2 regions of the Bacillus sp. V33-4 genome follow, and region 2 is predicted to be linked to the other one. Evidence: riboswitches for the same ligand, from Rfam matches in the RefSeq annotation. Region 2 holds a riboswitch; the other holds the start of a gene.

Region 1 (10,439 bases), on a different contig from region 2:
TTTTCAAAAGAGCTGTCCTGCTTCCGCCCAATCATCTTAAAGAAAAAATGAAACAGGAGTTTGTCGGCTTTGAAAATAAAGCGAGTGAACGGCTCACGGATTTCTTTAAAACAGCGATAAATGCAGGTGAAATTGTCCCTCTAAACCCGGAGGATTTGGTCGCAACGTTTTACTGCATGCTTGATGGATTGTTAATGGAGTCTCATTATTACGATCAGGATGAATATGAAAAACGGCGAAACTCGATTTGGACGATTTTCTGGCAGGGAATACTGCAAAATAACAATTCCTGATTATAAGAGAGGAATCACATCATGGCTTGGTTTTATTTGCTGCTCGCTGGACTTAGCGAAATTGGCTGGGCGTTCGGGTTAAAATACTCAAAGGGTTTTTCCGAACCAGTTCCAACCGTTATGACAATCATGTTAATTATCGTCAGCTTCATGTTGTTTGCAAAAGCGATGAAAACCATTCCGATTGGAACGGCCTATGCGGTGTTTACGGGGATTGGCGCAGCTGGTACTGCATTAATCGGCATTGTATTTTTGGGTGAACCGGCCGGCTTGCTGAAGGTTTTGTTTATTTCCTTATTGCTTGGAGGCATTATCGGATTGAAGATTTCATCAGATGATAATGATGAGAGAACAGAGAGGGCTTCGTAATATGTCGTGGATCTATTTGCTGTTTGCTGGACTGGGTGAAGTAGGCTTCGTCATATTTATGAAGCTTTCTGATGGTTTTACCCGCACCAAATATAGCATTCTTTGCGGAATTTCAGGTTTTGCAAGCTTTTATTTATTATCAAAGGCATTGCTTGAGCTTCCGATCGGAACGGCTTATGGTGTCTGGACAGGTATTGGCGCTGCCGGCAGTGTGCTGCTTGGGATGTTATTTTTCGGCGAGCCCAGAAATTGGCGACGAATTCTTTTCATCGCCATGATTATCATAAGTGTGATTGGCTTAAAAGCAGTTTCATGAGAGGACTGACCTCCCTATATTTTTTTGATGAAATGCTCGGCTTCTCGATTGTTTCGCGCATCCCAGACGGTATGGATTTCAAATGTCCCTTTTTCAAAAAATAACGGGAATTTACGTCGAAACCAGCTCTGCATCGGCAGCTGTAAGGCTTCTTCTCTATGAAACCAAGATAATTCTCCTTCAGGGGGATCATCGAGAAGTTCGCCTTCAACATCGTCTGCCAAATAATTAAAAACCATATGGCGGATATTTTCATGGGGGCTGACATATTCATCGAGGCCTTTATACGTAATATTGCGAACAGTTAAACCTGTTTCTTCCTTAACTTCGCGGATGGCCGCTGCAGATAAACTTTCCGGATAGTCGACTTTGCCGCCGGGTGCAACAAATCCAGGGTATCCGCGTTCTTCCGGCCTTTTGATTAACAGCACCTTATCGCCTTTCACCACCATACATAATGTGTACATTTGATGTTCGATTTCTTTCCAGTTCACTAGTGTCCCGCCTTTGTCTGTTAAAAGATAATTTAATCATATCAAAATTGTGAGAAAATGGCCTGGATTGTAAGATGAAAAAGAGTGGAAACGTGAGTGTTATGAAGGGGAAAAAGGAATTTTCACCGAAATTGATTTTTGGGAGCGTTCGAACAGATAATCCACTGACGCATTGTGAAAGGGAAATATTGAAGATGGTCGCAGAAGGTAAAAAAGCCAAGGAGATTTCAAGCTATTTTTATCATCCGGAACTATATATCAAAAATTTTAAATAAGCTTGAGTGTAAAAAATCAAATAGAGGCAATTTCAATAGCGGAAGGGTGGATTTAGCAGTTCCATCTTTTTTTACATAGAGCACTTGAAACTTTTATTGCCCTAAAACAAAGGCGGTATGCCTTTGCTGAATTCAGAGACGAGGGTTGCGATCGATTGCAATTGTTCTTCATCAAGGTCAAAAGTGTTTTTAATTTTACTTTCAAGATCTTCTGTAACCCTTCTTTTGCCAACTTCAACAAGGGCAATAAGCGAGAAGCTGCAATTAACGAGCTTTGCAAAGTCGCGCTGATTCATGTTATAGCTTTTTCTTAAAAATTTTACAATTTCTTTATTCATCTTTCACCTCTCCTTAGAAAAAGCAATTTACACGGGCTTTTGGTAAGGCTTTCTCTTGTTCAGACGGACGTTATTCTTTAAATTAGCATTAAAGTGAGAGGGTTGTCAAAATCTTTATCATTACACAACCGTTAGCATTTTTAGCTGGGCAACGATATGCTTCACGAACTTGAGTCACATGAAGAAAGCGAGCAAAAAATGCTCGCCAGTACTTATCAACCTTTTGCATCATCCATGATATATCGCATGAGAGTAGTCTTTTTCACCTCAGTAATATTCTTCGCCCCAGCCAGACCTGCCGATACTTTAAATTCATCGAGTAAGTTCGAAACAACCTTTTGAACTCCGTGTTCGCCTGCAACCGCCAGCCCGTATACATAAGGCCTTCCAAGCAATACAGCATCCGCACCAAGTGCAAGCGCCTTGACCATATCCGTGCCACGGCGGATGCCGCTGTCAAACAAAACTGGAAATGTTTCGGGCACAACGTTGCGAATTAATGGTAACGCATCCAGCGAGGATGCGACCCCGTCCAGCTGCCTTCCGCCATGGTTTGACACAATAATTCCCTCGAAGCCCCTTTTAACTGCTTCCACTGCATCGTCAGGATGAAGGATTCCTTTTAAAACAATCGGCAAACTCGTTTGCGTTTTTAGCCACTGCAAATCATCCCAGTTAAAGGAAGGATGGAGAATCTGGTTTAAAATTTCGTCCACGACTTCATCACTGTCTTCAATATTCACTTTAGCCTGAAAAACAGGATCAGAAATATAGTTTGCTTTTCCAAAACCAAGTCTGAGCGGGGAGTAGCTATTGTGCAAGTCCTTTTCCCGCCATCCGAGCATGACGGTATCGACTGTAACGACGAGGGCTTGATAACCGGCGTTTTCAGCCCTTTTAACCATGCTTAACGATAAATCACGATCATTGGACCAGTAAAGCTGGAACCAGTTTGGGCTAAACGGGTTCGCTTCGGCAATCTCTTCCATAGTGTAGCTCGATACAGTACTTGCAATATAAGGAATTCCAAACGAGCCTGCTGCTCTTGCTGCAGCCAATTCTCCGTCTTGATGAGCAATCCTTTGCATTCCAACCGGAGCGAACAATAAAGGGGAAGGAAAAGTTTGATTCAACAATTCTATTGAAAAGTCTGGATTTGCTACATTCGTTAAAACTCTTGGCAAAATGCTGTATTGTTCAAAAGCTCTCGTATTTTTCTGCAGCGTTTCTTCACCGCTGGACCCTGATTGGATATAACCGAACGGGCCTTGCTCAAGAATACATTCAGCCGCCCTTTCCCACTCTTCGACTGAAAAATTGAGCCCGGTCTCTTTCATTTTTGCTAATAAAGGATCTTCCTTGCTGATTACCGCCATGATTTCATTTCCTTTCTAAATAGCTGATTTTTTGATAAAGGTTCTAAAACAAAAAAACCTCTCCAAAGTAGAGAGGTTTGATCATATGTATGGTCGCCCGCTCTCATCTTCCAAAACTAAAATGTTTTGCTGGATTTAGCACCAATTCCAAATTGGAATGGTTGCCGGGCTTCACAGGGCCAGTCCCTCCGCCACTCTCGATAAGAGAACAAAATTATTAAATTAACAGCAATTCGTTACTTATAACTTTAGGATTTCGGGAAGTGGTTGTCAATGAAATATTTTTTAAAACTATTTGTCGGAAAACACCAACTGGGAAATGTTTTATGGTGAAAAAAATTATAGATACATTTTATATATGAAAAACATTAAAAAATGGCGAAAATGAGAGATTGGTTACGAAAATGCCGCTTACATCAAGAGTTGCTTGACAAGAAATGGTGCTTGGCAGTGTCAGCCATAAGGTTGCCAAAAAGGGGAAAAGCACCGGTTATGATTGTGAAATAACGCAGATCCGTCATAAAACAAAATAAAAAAGGCCTATCAAGTGCGATCAGTCAATTGATCAGTACTTACCATTGAGGAGCAATAAGGCCGAGGGGCGATCCCGGATCCCGAGCGGCAATTGCGACAATAATCTTGCGCAGTAGGCCTAATTTATTGATGATGTCCTCCTAAAATAAGCATTTGTTTTTATCAGGCGGATTATATCGTGAATAAATCGAACAGTTAACTAATAAATATTATAAAAATAAAATAATTGTGTGTTTTCTGAAGACAAGATTTCAATGAGTTTAATATAATGTTAAAATAATAATCTGTTGACTATAGTGAGGGATCAATCATTCAGCCATACTTATTCCCAGCAGAACGATTACGGAATCGCTTTCTGTGTTCGCGCCTACAGGCTGTACGAAAAGATGTTGCATGTCATTTAACAGAGAATAGTAATGGCAAATCACCGGGCGATAAATTTCCATTAGAAAACAATCGCGTATGACTCTTTTCTTTCAAAAGAACATGTTAAAATAAAACCATGTGTGTGAGTGAATTTCATAAAGCAATTCTTTAATTGAAAAACGAACAGTAATTTAAAATTAAGATATTATTATTCGTTTCCTACGGCATTCTCTTGTTTATTTAGACAACTTCATTCGTTTTTCGGTTTAGCTTATTACATTGTGGAATTCACTCGTGTGAATGACTAATTGGAGGTTCGATGATGAAAACTAAACTTGGGTTATTATACGGGGGTAAATCCGCTGAACATAATGTTTCTCTACAAACAGCTCTTGCTGTTATTAAAGCGCTTGATGTAGAAAAATTCGATATTCATCCTATTTACATAACAGATGAAGGAAAATGGGTAAAAGGGCCGCAATTAAGCGGTCCAGTGGCTGATGTTAAAGCATTGCAGTTTTCTCAAGGAGACGCAGCTTCTCAAGCTGCTCTCGCTCCGGCATTGTTTCAAGGAAGTGCAGCAGGGCAGGATCAATCTTTGGATGTGATCTTCCCGCTTCTTCATGGACCAAATGGAGAAGACGGAACGGTTCAAGGTCTGCTTGAGCTTTTAAACCTTCCTTATGTAGGTAATGGAGTGCTTGCTTCCGCTGCCGGCATGGATAAAATCATCATGAAAAATGTATTTGCACAAGCCGGGCTTGCCCAGGTCAAATTTGCCTGGTTTACCCGCAGTGAGTGGGAGAAGGCCAGCGAATCCGCGTATGAAAAAATCGAAAAACAACTTGGTTACCCTTGTTTCGTGAAGCCGGCCAATCTCGGTTCCAGTGTTGGCATCAACAAGGCTTCCAATCGTGATGAATTAGCAGCAGCCTGTGAGGAAGCCTTCCTATTTGATCGGAAGATCATTGTCGAAGAAGGCATTACCGCCAGAGAGATTGAAATCGGTGTACTTGGAAATGATGAGCCTGAATGTTCAGTTGCCGGTGAAATTGTGCCGAAAAAGGATTTTTACGACTATAAAGCAAAATATGAAGACGGCGATACCGCGATGATTATCCCGGCGGATGTTACAAAAGAAGAATACAGTGAGCTTAAGGAAATGGCGATTAGATCGTTTAAAGCTCTGGATTGCTCAGGACTGGTACGCGCCGACTTCTTCTTAACAAAGGACGGAAACGCATATATCAATGAAGTCAATACGATGCCTGGCTTTACGCCCTTCAGCATGTTTCCTTTACTGTGGAAGCACACCGGGGTTGAATACCCGGAGCTGATTGAACGTCTTGTTAAGCTTGCAGAAGAAAGACATGCAGAAAAGCAAAACATTAAGCATACATTCTAGCAGCAAAGGGATACACGGCGCTTGATGCCGTGTTCCTTCATGTTTTGGAATAATCCGAGGAGGAGTATAATGATCCGAAAAACGATCAGGCAGCTTTCAAAAATGATTAAAGCCGAAATTGATCTCCAGCAATGGGGAGACACTGAAATTAACGGGGTCAGCATTGATTCGAGAAAGATAGAAACAGGGAATTTGTTTATACCTTTTAAAGGTGAACACGCCGATGGTCACAGGTTCGTGGAGGAAGCAGTTAATAAAGGTGCAGGGGCCGCGTTCTGGCAAAAGGATGTACCAAACCCACCCGTCGATTTGCCGATTATTATCGTCGAGGATACTCTTCTTGCTTTACAGGAGCTGGCCGCCAATTATCGAGACGAGTTATCAACAAAAATCATCGGGATTACTGGAAGCAACGGGAAAACGACGACAAAGGACATGATGGCTAGCGTTCTCTCCCTCGAATATAAAGTCCAAAAAACAGAAGGGAATTTTAACAACCATATCGGGTTGCCCCTGACCGTCCTGCAGTTGAAACCGGAAACGGAAATGGCTGTTCTTGAAATGGGCATGAGTGCAAAAGGTGAGATTGAATTGTTAACAAAGCTTGCCCGGCCTGACGCCGTGATTATTACAAATATCGGAGAAGCCCATTTGCAGGATCTCGGATCACGGGAAGGGATAGCCGAAGCAAAGCTCGAAATTGTGAAGGGCTTGCAGGATGGCGGTCTGATTGTCTATTGCGGTGATGAACCGCTTCTCCGGGAACGGCTGAAGGATTATGAAGCAAAGTTTACCGTTAAAACATTTGGTAAATCGCGCGAAAATGATCTTTATCCCACCGACATTATCCAGAGTGGACAAGGCAGTCAATTTACAGTAAATCGGTTTGAAGGAAAATTTCATCTGCCTGTTCTTGGGGTTCATAATGTCCTCAATGCGCTCGCTGTCATGCTGACCGCCCGCTTTTTTGGTGTTTCTTACGAAAAAATGGACAAAGGCTTTCAAGGCTTAAAGTTAACACAGATGAGAATGGAACTGGTCGAAGGCGCCAAGGGAGAAAGAATTATAAATGACGCCTATAATGCGAGTCCAACAGCGATGAGGGCTGCGATTGAGCTTATTTCGGATTTGGAGGGCTTTTCAAGAAGGATTGTCGTTCTTGGCGATATGCTGGAGCTTGGACCGCTCGAAATTGAATACCATCAGCAAACTGGCGCAAGCCTTGATCCTGAAAAGATCGATTATGTTTTTACATACGGCCCCTTAGGCCGCTTTATCGCAGAAGGTGCCCGTCAGTCATTCGAGGCGGAAAAGATATTTGCTTTTGATGATAAAAACGATCTAATAAACGAATTAAAAAAATATACGGACCGGAATACACTGATCCTCGTAAAAGCTTCGCGGGGAATGAAGCTTGAGGACGTTGTTATCGGGTTGCAAAATCCAGTGTAAGGAGAATGCGAAATGATTGCAGTACTCGCCCATTTCAACCAAGCGTTTGCTGACATGTCACTGGTCATAACTGATATCTTTCTTGTTCTTTAGTATCATAAGTGTAAACCAGTAAAGAATAGGGAAAGAGTTTTGATATCGTGGAGAAAGTCGATAATCCTTTCCTATCGACATTAACGGTCCGGTCTGAGAAAGAGGACTTCTTTTGGAAGTCATGTTTATATCAAACTTTTACTGAAAGTAATGGTGGGTGATCAAACTGATTGGCTGCTTATGCATTCATGGTTTTACCGGCTCTCCCTTTGAAATTGAACCGTTAGTTAGCTATTTGCAAGAAAGGACGGATTGGGAATTCTCAATTCCAACTCTGCCGGGACATGGAGAAACCCTTAGTTTGAAGGGTATTCGTTACAAACAGTGGATTGAACATGCAGAAAAAGAATTACAAATGCTATTGGAGAAATGTGATGAAGTTTATTTGATCGGTTTTTCGATGGGCGGGATCATTGCAAGTTACCTGGCGGTTCATTATCCAGTTACTAAACTGGTCCTGCTAAGTGCGGCGGCTTATTATGTGAACCCGAGACAACTTGCTGCCGACATAGGATTAATGGTCAAGGATGCAGTTGCCGGGAGCTTATTAGAAAATGAATTGTTTCATAGGTATAAGCGAAAAATCATCAGCACGCCATTATCGGCAACAATTCAATTCCGACGGCTGGTTGCCAGCATTCGGCCTCTCTTGAAGCAAATCCAAATACCAACATTTATTGCCCAGGGTGAAGAGGATGGAATTGTTCCCCTTAAAAGTGCCAGATACTTGTACGATAAAATTGGAACGAATCATAAAGATATTAAATACGTGAGCAACTCGGGTCATTTAATTTGTCATTGTGATAAAAGGGAGCAGCTCTTTTCAGACGTCTTCCAATTTTTAAAAGCAGACGAACCAGCAGAAGTAATCTGAGTTAGATTTATCTGTCTATAATGAATTAGAAGCCCCTCTGAGGCATGCGATATCATTGCATTTAATGTTGTTTAATGCTAAGATTAACATCAAAGTGCCTAAGAGAGAAATTTCTTTTTCAAGCGGACATGCTCCTGATGGAGAATGTCTTTTTTTACGAACCACCCTGAATAAGTTTGTGTTTTGCTAGGTTGTGCTGTTTAAAACTCACCAGCTGTTCACATCACATATTACTCTAGTAGGTGCTCCAGCTATTTGCAAAAAATAGCTGAAGAGTCCGATTTGGTTGTCATCTTGGCTTAAGCAAGCCCTTAAAAGATGCATACCTTATATCATTTTTGTACGAATAGAAGGAGAATGAAAATTGACAAAGTTTCAAGATTTAGGTTTAAGCCCTGCATTAATGAAATCAGTTCAGAAAATGGGATTTGAAGAAGCAACTCCAATTCAAGCCCAGACGATCCCGTTGAGCCTTGAGAACAAAGATATCATCGGCCAGGCCCAAACAGGAACCGGTAAAACGGCTGCATTTGGAATTCCTCTAGTTGAAAAAATCGACAAAGACCAGGACGTCATCCAGGGAATTATCGTCGCACCAACTCGTGAACTTGCAATCCAGGTGTCTGAGGAACTATATAAAATTGGTTATGGAAAAAGAGCCCGCGTTTTGGCGATTTATGGCGGGCAGGACATTAACCGGCAAATTCGTGCCTTAAAGAAAAACCCGCATATCATTGTGGGTACACCAGGCCGGATTTTAGATCATATTAACCGTAAAACATTGCGGCTTAACAATGTCAAGATGGCGATTCTCGATGAAGCGGACGAAATGCTGAACATGGGCTTTATTGATGATATTGAAGCAATTCTTGGCCAAATTCCAACAGAGCGGCAAACGCTACTTTTCTCAGCAACGATGCCGGCACCGATCCAGAGAATGGCTGAAAAATTCATGAAGGACCCGCAAGTTGTCCGCGTAAAAACAAAAGAAGTAACGGTTCCTCTAATTGAACAGTATTATGTAGAGGTCCAGGAAAAGACCAAGTTTGACGTTTTGACAAGGCTTCTTGACAGCCAATCTCCTGAACTGGCGATTGTATTCGGAAGGACAAAACGGCGTGTAGATGAGCTCGCCGAAGCCTTGAATCTTCGCGGATATATGGCAGAAGGAATCCACGGCGATCTCAGCCAGGCGAAACGCATCTCGGTATTGCGCAAATTTAAAGAGGGTTCGATTGATGTTCTTGTTGCCACCGATGTTGCTGCGCGCGGCTTGGACATTTCCGGAGTGACCCATGTCTATAATTTTGACATTCCACAGGATCCTGAAAGCTATGTGCACCGGATTGGGCGTACTGGCCGTGCCGGAAAAACGGGAATGGCGATCACGTTTGTTACTTACCGTGAAAGAGACTACTTAAAAGTTGTCGAAAGAACAACAAAACGGCGGATGGAACTATTAAAGCCGCCTACTCAACATGAAGCGTTCGAAGGTCAACAGAAAGCGGCTGTCGATAAGATTCTTCAAACGATCGAAAACAATAACCTGCAGCAGTATAAAGAAACAGCGGATCAACTGCTCGAACAGCATGATGCTTCCACTATTGTAGCTGCCGTATTAAAAATGATTACAAAAGAACCTGATATGACACCTGTTAAGCTGACAGAAGAAGCTCCTCGCCCGCAGCGGAGAGATCGCAGCTCAAATGACCGGAGCAGAGGCTACGATAATAAAAGGGGTAATGATGCCAATAGTCGAAGAAAAGGCCCTTATAAGCCGCGTTCCGGGACGAAGCGAAGCAGCCAGTCAACCAATTCAAAAAGTTATCGGTAAGAGAGCATTTGCTCTCTTTTTTGTGCGAATAACAGCTCGTAAAAAGCAAATTTCCGCTCAATCATTAAGTCATTCTTTCAAGCTTTTATCGGGGCTCGGGATTCCGCTTGTTTTCGACTATCACCATCATCTTGCCAATCAAGGGGCTGGCAATTGGGAAGGCGCATGGGAACGGGTTGTTTCAACATGGGGTGCTTCCAGTTTGCCGATTAAAATGCACATTTCCAGCCCGAGATTCGGGCACATAGCGATTATATCGATGTGGAGATGTTTTTGACGTTTTTAAAGACGATCAAAGGCTCCGTTCCGGAAATTTACTGTATGATTGAAGCGAAAAAGAAGGATGAAGCGCTTTTTCAGCTGATGAGGCAGATTAAGCGGGTACCGGGAGTAGAATTGATCAATGAAGCAAGCTTTCGG
Region 2 (10,439 bases):
CATTCCGGCCGCCGATCATGGAAGAATTACAGGCGCCATCTTCAATTTGGGTTATTTACCGGGCGGCGATAAAGAAATTGTTACCCGGCCAGAGACAACCATTGCATCTGTCGAACAATTGCTTGAGATTATCGCACCTGAGGGGATCATCGTTCTTGTTATTTATCACGGACATCAGGAAGGGGGGGTTGAACGCGACAAACTTCTTCAATACTTGCAGGAGCTTGATCAAAATATCGCCCACGTGCTTCAATATCGATTTATCAACCAAAAGAATAATCCCCCTTTTATCATTGCCATCGAAAAAAGGTAGCAAAAAACGGAGCATGAAATCATCTGCTCCGTTTTTACATTCATATTAAAGCTTATTTAATAAGGATCGCATTAAACCGATCGGCATCCACTTTTGCATCATTCGATATGCTCTGCCGTTTATGTAAAAAAAGAAACTGACTGACCCGCCCTTTTTTATCATTGCCTTTGCAAGCTTGCGGACACGCTTCTGCTGCCGGACCTTTTCGTCCGATAGATAGACTCCCAGCAGCCCCCTATTGATCAATTGATGGAAGCGTTTATGGGGAAGATTATCTGTATGACGATCTGCCTCGCTCAGGAAATGCTCCAATCTGCTGAACATTTTTTCTTGATCATCATAATAAAAGCAAAAATTTAAATCGCCGCCGGCAAGGTCCTCTTCCTGGTCAATGAAATAGTCGAGTAGTATATGCAATCCTTGTATGTACGGGAAGTACCCGTTTTTGATAATATCTGCATCTTCAGCACGGAAACCCGCGCTCATTGCATAGGAGATTAAACAAAAAATACCGAGCGTGGAACCTGAGCACGCAGAAAACTCATACCATTCCATTTCGGGCATTGCGCCCTTGTGATCGTCAAACCATATTTGCAGGCGTTCCACTCTTTCATCAACTGCGACGTGTTTATGAATTTGCAAATCACAATAATAACGGCACAATTCAAGCAAATGTGATTTTATAAGTGAATAATTTCTGCTATTGGAAAGCACTTCACGACACGTCCCGGCAAGGTCGGCCAGGTAATTGCCATCGTCCTGGTCTTGTCTTAGACGATAATAGTTTTTCGGTTCTGCCCCGATCGTTAACGCATCTGCCATCGATTCATGCAAAGCCTGGAAATCAGCAGGATCGAGCGAGGTGCTTCGGTCACAAAGGTTATCCAAGTAATCGCTGATCGTTTGATAAGCCACTATAAATCGAATCGCTTCTTTATAATTTTCCTTTGCAAGCAAAGCCAGAATTGCGCCGCCCTCACAATGAAATGTTTTGTGTTGGATGCTTGCGAGTGCCTGTTTACGCAGTTCCTGATTGGGGATGCTGGCAGCCCGCTCCTTCCAATAGTTCAGCTCTTTATGTACTACCGGAAATACTTTTCTGTACACTTTTGACATTAAGCTGAGCGGCTCGATAGGAATCGACATTTCTTCACCCTCCGTTAAACCAGATAGCCAATCACCTTTAATTGGCTGATCACGAAATCCTTCGCATATTCAAACACATCTTCACGTTCCGGTTCATTAAAAATTTCATGGTAACAGTTTGGCCATTCTTTAAATCGTTTTTCGGAAAGGGGAACCTGATTAAACCAATCCTTAACGTTGGCCTTGTTGACTATTTTGTCATTCCCGGCTTGCATGACAAGCATCGGAATATCCTGGGTTGCTTCCATATTTTCATATACTTCCTTCATCGCACTTATCATTTCGCGATACCATCTTACCGACACTTTTGTGATATAAAGAGAATCATTTAAATCGGCATCGCGGACGTCCTCATTACGTGTTGCCATGTCGACCGTTAACCCGGAATCAATCCGAAAGGAAGGAACGATAAGATTCAAACCGAGGGAAATTGCATTCAGCATTTTTGACGGGTATTCGACAAGCCCAAGGCAAGGCGATGATAAAATCACTCCGGCGATATTCAATTCCACTTCCTGCAGAAGTTTGATCGAGATAAGCCCGCCGAGGCTGTGTCCGACAAGAAACACCGGCAGATTAAATTGGTAGGCTGCCTGTATCCAATCCTTTACTTCTGTTAAATATTCATCGAAGGAATCGATATGCCCCCGTCTCGATCTTGTTGTCATCCCCTGACCGGGAAGATCGCCCATGATTACGTGAAAGCCTGATAAACGCCACATCTCAATTAGCCAGCCATAGCGGCGGTGATGTTCCATAGCCCCATGAACCATCACTATAACTGCTTTTGCTTCTCCTTCAGCTTCCCATTTCCACATACAATCTTCCTCCTGTAACTAACAATAAATAATTTCGCCCATAGGTCTATTTGAAATATATCATATTCTCCGGTAAATACCGTTAAAAAAGCTTTGAGACAAACTTTAAAACTTTCGGTAAAATCAAATTGTAAGATAACAGTAAAGGAGAATGAACATGATTTATCCATACAATGGAAAAACACCCCGAATAGCTCCAACCGTGTTTCTTGCTGATCATGTTACCGTCACCGGGGATGTGAAGATCGGAGAAGAGTCAAGCATTTGGTTTAATACCGTCATTAGAGGGGATGTCGCCCCAACGATTATTGGCAAAAGGGTGAACATACAGGACAATTCCGTTCTCCATCAAAGCCCCAATCATCCACTCATCATTGAAGATGAAGTCACCGTTGGACACCAGGTGATCCTGCACAGCTGCCTAATTCGCCAAAAAGCATTAATCGGCATGGGCTCAATCATTTTGGATGAGGCCGAAATTGGCGAAGGAGCTTTTATCGGCGCCGGAAGCCTTGTCCCGCAAGGAAAAAAGATTCCGCCTAATAGTCTGGCATTTGGCAGACCCGCAAAAGTGATCAGACAATTGACAGATGAAGATAAGCAGGATATGGAGCGGATCTCCAGGGAGTATGTTGAAAAAGGCCAGTATTATAAAGCCCTAAAAAAATAGTATTTTTCCCGAATCCGGCAATCCACTTTTCCTGCAGGCACCTGAGCATAGCAAACTCATTATTTATTATTGAATAACAGGCCTTAACATATACTGCTTTCAATCCGATAATAAGCCTATAGATTTGTTAATGGGTGATATAGATGAATATATTTTTAATATCAGGGCTGCTGCTCATCTCTCTGCTACTCCTGATTACTTTTATAAAAAAAATGAGTCCCTGGAAGTACGCCTTTATGCTAGTGTTTATCGCGCTGGTTACTTGTGGTGCCTTCTTAATGGACAACTCCGATAATCAGGTGGCAAAAGCGGTTGAAACAATCAAAAATTTTGTCAATAGATCTGACAATGAAGCACTATCGGCTCTCCCTGATGATCGCGATTTTTCGATTATTAAAATTGAGCCCAATGTGCTCCTTGATGCTCCTGCTGTATCACAATTTCCCGAGCTGCCGCGCGGCTGCGAAGTAACGAGCCTAGCGATGCTCCTTCAGGCCGCAAACGTCCAGGTGGATAAAATGACGCTTGCTGAGCAGATAAAAAAAGATCCTACTCCTTTCCAAATCTCTGGGGGACAAATCTTTTTCGGTAACCCGCATGACGGCTTTGTCGGAAGCATGTATTCTTATCATGAACCCGGCCTCGGCGTTTACCACGAGCCAATTGCACAATTAGCAGAAACGTACCTGCCCGGGAAAATCCTTGATATGACCGGCTCCCGCTTTGAAGAGTTAAAAATTCACCTTTCCGACGGCAGACCAGTGTGGGTAATTACAAACACTCGCTATAAAAAGCTTGAAAACAGCCAATTTCAAACGTGGAACACACCAACCGGACAAGTCAAGGTAACTGCCAGGGAACACTCCGTGCTGATCACCGGTTATGATCAAGATTTTGTTTATTTTAATGACCCGCTTAGCGGCGAAAAAAATAAAAAAGCACCCATCACCGACTTTGAACAGGCCTGGGTGCAAATGGGAAGCCAGGCAATCACATTTCTATCCCGTTAATAACGATGCAGTAATTTTGACGGGGCTGTCTAAAAAGTCCCTATAACAGTAAAGAAGCTGGGTGAAAACGAATCGTTTTCATCCAGCTTCTTTTTTGTCCTTATTGGTTCAAGGAAAGTGGCGAGGCGGGTGCCCGCCACTTTCAATAGGTTGTGTGCCAGTGCCACAATCCCAAACTCGACATGCACCTTGTCGAGTCCTCTCAGGGAAAACCGGCGGAACGACCGATTGCCCTTGATGTGGCCAAAAACGCTCTCTACCTCGATTTTTCGTCGGGAATAGATGGCGGCTTTGTATTCACTCTCAAGGGCTGTTTTTGCCTTCGTCTTCATTTCTTCAAAAACCGGATTCCATTGTACCTGCCGGTTTCCTTTGGCCTTGGTGCACTGTGGTTTCAATGGGCAATCTGTACAATCTTCGCATTCATAGATTTTGTAGCTTTGTTCAAATCCGGACTTATTCTTCTTCGTTTGATATCTTCTGAATGTAACCTTCCGGTTATTGGGGCAGATGAAACAATCGTCTGTTTCGTCATATGCCCAGTTCTTTGCATTTTTGATATCCTTTTTGGCCCTCTTCGTCTTATCCTTCAAATAAGTTCCGTAAGGAATGAGAAAGTCAAACTTGGGCTCTTTTTCTTCTCCAACCGCATACAAATAGTTTTCCTCGCTCCCATATCCTGCGTCCGCTACAACGGTTTTTGGCATTGGCAATGAAGAGGCTGCGAGCTTCTCCAGATGCGGGATGAAGCAGCGCGTGTCTGTCGGGCGCTGATGGAGAGTATAGAACAGGATGAATTGATTTTCCGTTGCCATCTGAACGTTGTAGCCAGGCTTAAGCTGGCCGTTTTTCATATGGTCTTCCTTCATCCGCATGAAGGTTGCGTCCTTGTCGGTCTTGGAATAACTGTTGCGGTCTCCGAATGTTTCGTTTTGGACTTGGTACTTGGCAAGCCTTGGCAGGAAATTCTCGCGGATCAGCTTGACGGATTTCTTCCAGGCACTGCGCTTTTTCCGAAGCTCCTTACGAACCTCGCTGCTTGTCTCCTTACCGATTTCCTCTGTTAAGGTGGCTATATGCGTTTCCGCTTCTATTGCGATTTCTTCCAATCCGGCAGGATTCCCTTTTTCCTTGATGCCTTCCTTCAGGATCTCAAGCTCTTCCGCCTTTACCGTTTCCTCGATGTATTGCAGGGTTTCCTTGATTTTTTCTTTTAATTTTTCTTCGTATTTTGCGGTTGATTTTTTCCATATAAAAGAATACTTGTTGGCATCGGCTTCAATTTTCGTTCCATCCAAAAAGTAGTTCTCCATCGTAATATAGTTTTGCTCGATAAGCTTGAGGGTCATGGCCTCGAACAGCTCATCCATCATGGCCTTCATCCGTCTGCCCCGGAATTCATTGATGGTGCGGTAATCAGGATTTTGCATCGCCGCAAGCCACATGGCAGGTAGGTTCTCCTGTATGAATTTTTCGATGCCACGGCAGGAGTACACCTTTTGGGAATAGGCAAAAAGGATGACTTTGAGCATCATCTTCGGGTGGAATGATGGCCTTCCGCCACCTGGATAATGGGAAAAAAGCAGTTCATCAGAGAGGGATTCTATCATCTCGTCGACCACACGTGAAATATGATGGTCGGGAATCAGTTCCTGGATATCGAAGATGATCTGGCTTTGCCGGTTATTGTAGGGTTTGAATGTAGGGGGATAATGTTTCTTGGAGACCACATTTTCTTCTTTTGCCTCTAGTGGGAGACTGGTTTGCGTGGTATAATTCTCTTTAGTAATCGAAAGATTGCACATAAAAAAATCGTCCTTTCCGGAATGTTGGTGTGGTAACTATCATTTTACAGGAAGAGACGATTTTTTTGTGCTTTTTTTTATAAAAAAAGGGCTCCGGAAAGTTAGTCAACCTGACTTTCTGGACAGCCCCTTTGCATAGAAACAAATCATAAAAGACAAAAGCCCTTTTGTTGCAAAAGGGCCTGGGTTTTCATTAATTTTCAATAGAGGTCTGATATGATTTTTTCATTTCAAATTCTGTCTGGAACGCATACTTTTTCTCGACATACACATCGTGCCAAAGCATAAACATCAGCACCGTCCAGATTTTCCGGCTGTTATCCGCTTTATTTTGGCAATGGTCATCAAGCAGGTTCAATAAATATTGTTTGTTAATGAGATGGTCCGTGTTGCTTTCGCGGATCATTTTTTTCGCCCAATCAATCATTTCATCCTTTAACCAGTGGCGGATTGGAACAGGGAAGCCAAGCTTTTTGCGGTTCAGCACATGATCGGGAACAATTCCTTCAGCAGCTTTCCGTAAAATATACTTCGTTGTTCCGTTTGCCGTTTTCAGGCTGGTTGGAATTTTCGAAGCAATTTCAAACACGGCTTTATCAAGAAATGGAACACGCAGCTCCAGTGAATGAGCCATCGTCATTTTATCAGCTTTCAAGAGAATATCGCCGCGCATCCATGTGTGAATATCAATATATTGCATCCGGTCAACTGGATCATAGCCATCACTTTCTTCATATAACGGCTTTGTTATGTCCCTATAGTTTAAACGGTTGTTATATACATTAAGGATGTCGCGTTTTTCTTCCTCCGTAAACATTTTCGCATTGCCAATATAGCGTTCCTCCATTGGAGTGACGCCTCTTTCAATAAAGCTTTTACCTCTCATGCCATCCGGCATCATGCGGGCAATTCCTTTCAGCATCGCTTTACCTGTCCGCGGAATTTTGTTAAAAACTTCAAGTGACTGCGGCTCCCGGTAAATATTATAACCTCCGAACAATTCGTCGGCACCCTCACCCGACAGCACCACAGTGACATGCTTTCTTGCTTCCCGCGCCACAAAGTACAGCGGCACGGCAGCCGCGTCGGCAAGAGGATCATCCATATGCCACATGATTTTCGGCAGTTCATCCATATATTCTTGCGCGGTAATCACATGGCTAATATTTTCGACACCCAGCTTTTCAGCCGTCTCTTTTGCCACATCAATTTCACTGAAGCCGTTTCGTTCAAATCCAACCGAGAAGGTTTTAATAGCCGGATGAAATTCTTTAGCGATTGAAGCAATAATCGAAGAATCAATTCCGCCTGACAGGAAAGACCCTACCGGCACATCGCTTCGCATATGAATTTTAACCGAATCGAAAAGAACATCTTTAATTTCTTTAATGTAATCTTGCTCCGACTGTTGGACCGGACGGAAGGCCGCTTTCCAATAGCGCGTCATTTCCATCGGTGCACCAATTTTTTTTATAAAATAATGCCCCGGTTCCAGTTTGCGGATTCCCTCTGACATCGTTTCCGGCTCAGGGACAAATTGATAGGTTAAATAATGCTGGAGCGCCTCATAATTGAGAACGTCATTTTCAAGTGCAAGCAGAATGCTTTTCTTTTCTGACGCAAAGAATGTTCTTTCCCCGTCATCGAAGTAGAAGAACGGCTTAATTCCAAACGGATCTCTGGCGCCGTATAAAGTTTCCTCTTGCTTATCCCAAATTACAAAGGAAAACATGCCACGCAGTTTTTCCACTGCTTTTTCTTTTAGATGGCTGTAAAGGGCAATAATTACCTCAGTATCTGAATGGGTTGCAAATGACAATCCTTCATTCAGCAGCTCGTCGCGAAGCTCTACATAGTTATAAATTTCCCCATTGAAAATGATCCAGTAACGTTCATTTTCATAGGTTAATGGCTGATGGCCGCTTTCGATATCTATAATGCTCAACCGGCGGAACCCGAACTGAATATGATCATCAAAATAATAACCGTCATCATCAGGGCCGCGGTGCGTAATAATCTTGTTCATATTTTTAAATTGTTGTTTTTGATCATCTTGAAAAGCCTGTGCTTTCTCATGTACACAACCAATAAAACCACACATTATGTACTTCACCTACTCCATTTCTTCGTGAGAATTGTTCTTTTATAAATACATACTATCTAATAGTACCATAATCATTGTAAAAAGGCAGAGCATTTCAGTAATAATCAACGGGAAATTCAAGGGAACTATTTCCATTCCATGCCAAATATCGTCCTGTATCATTGGACGAAAAAAGAAAAAAGGAGTTACACATCATATGCAACTCCCTTATTGTTCAGTTATTGAGCTTGAGATTTCAAGGTTTCAGCTTTATCTGTACGCTCCCAAGGAAGGTCTAAATCGTTACGGCCAAAGTGTCCGTAAGCTGCTGTCTGCTTGTAAAGCGGGCGGCGGAGATTGAGCATCTTGATAATTCCTGCCGGACGAAGGTCGAAGTTGTTGCGGACTAGATTGATTAGGATGTCTTCATCAACTGCTCCTGTTCCGAATGTATCAATAGAAATCGACACAGGCTGGGCCACACCGATCGCATAGGCGAGCTGCACCTCCACTTTTTCTGCAAGGCCGGCAGCAACGATATTCTTCGCAACATAACGGGCTGCATAAGCGGCAGAGCGGTCAACTTTCGTCGGATCCTTACCGGAGAATGCACCGCCGCCATGACGTGCATATCCGCCATATGTGTCAACGATAATTTTGCGGCCTGTTAACCCTGCATCCCCTTGTGGACCGCCAATGACGAAACGGCCTGTCGGATTAATAAAGTATTTTGTATTTTCATCGATCAATTCCTGTGGAACGACCGGGTTGATCACATATTCCTTCAAGTTGCGCTGAATTTGCTCAAGTGTAACCTCTGGATGGTGCTGGGTCGAAATAACGATTGTATCGATCCGCACTGGCTTGTCATTTTCATCGTATTCAACCGTAACTTGTGTTTTTCCGTCCGGACGCAGGTATGGAAGTATCTCCTCCTTGCGCACTTCGGTTAAGCGGCGGGCAAGCTTGTGTGCCAGTGAAATCGGCAGCGGCATAAGCTCTTTCGTTTCATTGCAGGCAAATCCAAACATTAACCCCTGGTCACCGGCTCCGATCGCGTCAATTTCTTCATCAGACATTTGGCCTTCACGAGCTTCAAGCGCCTGATTAACACCCATTGCGATATCAGAAGACTGTTCGTCAATTGAAGTTAGCACCGCGCATGTTTCAGCATCAAAACCATATTTAGCACGTGTGTAGCCGATACCGGCAATCGTTTCGCGAACGATTTTCGGAATATCCACATAAGTAGTAGTAGTGATTTCACCTGAAACCAGAACTAACCCTGTTGTAACTGAAGTTTCTGCAGCAACGCGGGCATTCGCATCTTTTGCAAGAATGGCATCTAAAATAGCATCAGAAATTTGGTCACAAATTTTATCCGGGTGACCTTCCGTAACTGATTCAGAAGTAAACAATCGACGTTTTGTTGACATCTGATTCCCTCCTTTTATATTCATAATAGGCAAGGGCATAAGAAAAGTGCCAGCACCCCAATTTTCCCGGAAAGGAATCTCCCAATCCGCTGCTGCCTGGCAACTGGTATATCATAACACGGTACTAATCTATGTGATTATTCTTAAGCCTTACATTGATACGGTATTCATTCCCTATGTAGTATGAAATAAACAAGAGCTTTTTATCCCACTTTACTATCGTTTAAGGGGGCCCGGCACATAGGCCGTTATCAGCGCTCCGAATAGTGGATAACAGGCTCTTATTCGTCAAACCAACTAAGCTGGCACCTGGTAAACGCAAAAAAACCTTCCTTATGTGAGGAAAGGTTGATGTCCAATGTACGCGCCTTTCACTCTTATCGTTCAAGGAATGGATCCTTGCATCAGGTTAGCACCTTGCTCGACAGACATACACTTCCTAAAGAAAAAAGAAGTCCATACCATCAATAAGCAGGTTGCCGGGTTTCATTGGGCCTGACCCTCCACCAGCTCGGGATAAGAGAATATCCGTTCAATAAAAAATCATAACCTAAGCCGTAAACTCCTGTCAATAAAATTTTACTTCGGAAACAACACCATTGTCTCAATTTTTCGAGCAGCCACAATTTTGTCGAAATTGTTCAATAATTAGACGTTAAATAGTATAGACTATTTCGGTCAATGTGTTATACTAATTCATGAGATGTAATCACTTTCAACAAAAAACAAATTGGTAAAGGAAGGTATTCATCAGATGAATTCTGTTAGTGTATCCAATAAGTTAACCGAATTAGCAAAAGGAAATAATGTCCATGTACAATTGTCCGTCCCCCAGCTTGTCGAAAAAGTATTAAAGCGCAATGAAGGATCGTTAACCTCGACGGGTGCGGTACGCGCGACAACGGGAAAATACACAGGACGATCACCTAAAGATAAGTACATTGTCGAAGAACCATCTTCAAGGTCCAAAGTTGAATGGGGACCGGTTAATCAGCCTATTTCTGAAGAAACGTTCTCCAACTTGTATAATAAAGTATTAGAATACTTGAAAGAAAAAGACGAACTTTTCGTATTCAAAGGATTTGCAGGTGCGGATAAAAAATACCGGATGCCAATACAGGTTATTAATGAATATGCCTGGCATAACCTGTTTGCCCA

The links. A riboswitch is a leader RNA that binds a small molecule or an ion and turns the genes downstream of it on or off. The one in region 2 is predicted to bind S-adenosylmethionine.
Region 1: it holds a riboswitch for S-adenosylmethionine, as region 2 does, so the genes downstream of both, CVD23_RS19715 (alpha-hydroxy-acid oxidizing protein) here and metK (methionine adenosyltransferase) in region 2, are expected to answer to the same signal.

The regions. Positions count from the first base shown of each region.
Region 1 is NZ_PGVC01000064.1:17,089-27,527, reverse strand. Features, by position in the region: gene CVD23_RS19745 (TetR/AcrR family transcriptional regulator) at 1-293, shown strand, start outside; gene CVD23_RS19740 (DMT family transporter) at 315-662, shown strand; gene CVD23_RS19735 (DMT family transporter) at 664-978, shown strand; gene CVD23_RS19730 (8-oxo-dGTP diphosphatase) at 993-1,445, opposite strand; gene CVD23_RS19720 (helix-turn-helix domain-containing protein) at 1,849-2,085, opposite strand; gene CVD23_RS19715 (alpha-hydroxy-acid oxidizing protein) at 2,301-3,461, opposite strand; SAM riboswitch class I at 3,562-3,668, opposite strand; gene CVD23_RS19710 (D-alanine--D-alanine ligase) at 4,684-5,766, shown strand; gene CVD23_RS19705 (UDP-N-acetylmuramoyl-tripeptide--D-alanyl-D-alanine ligase) at 5,836-7,218, shown strand; gene CVD23_RS19700 (alpha/beta hydrolase) at 7,478-8,185, shown strand; gene CVD23_RS19695 (DEAD/DEAH box helicase) at 8,550-10,019, shown strand; gene CVD23_RS22940 (hypothetical protein) at 9,928-10,296, shown strand; gene CVD23_RS22935 (hypothetical protein) at 10,293-10,439, shown strand, end outside.
Region 2 is NZ_PGVC01000012.1:36,377-46,815, reverse strand. Features, by position in the region: gene CVD23_RS04985 (class I SAM-dependent methyltransferase) at 1-313, shown strand, start outside; gene CVD23_RS04980 (tetraprenyl-beta-curcumene synthase family protein) at 359-1,459, opposite strand; gene CVD23_RS04975 (alpha/beta hydrolase) at 1,474-2,277, opposite strand; gene CVD23_RS04970 (gamma carbonic anhydrase) at 2,435-2,947, shown strand; gene CVD23_RS04965 (C39 family peptidase) at 3,091-3,957, shown strand; gene CVD23_RS04960 (IS1182 family transposase) at 3,987-5,762, opposite strand; gene asnB (asparagine synthase (glutamine-hydrolyzing)) at 5,956-7,863, opposite strand; gene metK (methionine adenosyltransferase) at 8,085-9,281, opposite strand; SAM riboswitch class I at 9,656-9,804, opposite strand; gene pckA (phosphoenolpyruvate carboxykinase (ATP)) at 10,036-10,439, shown strand, end outside.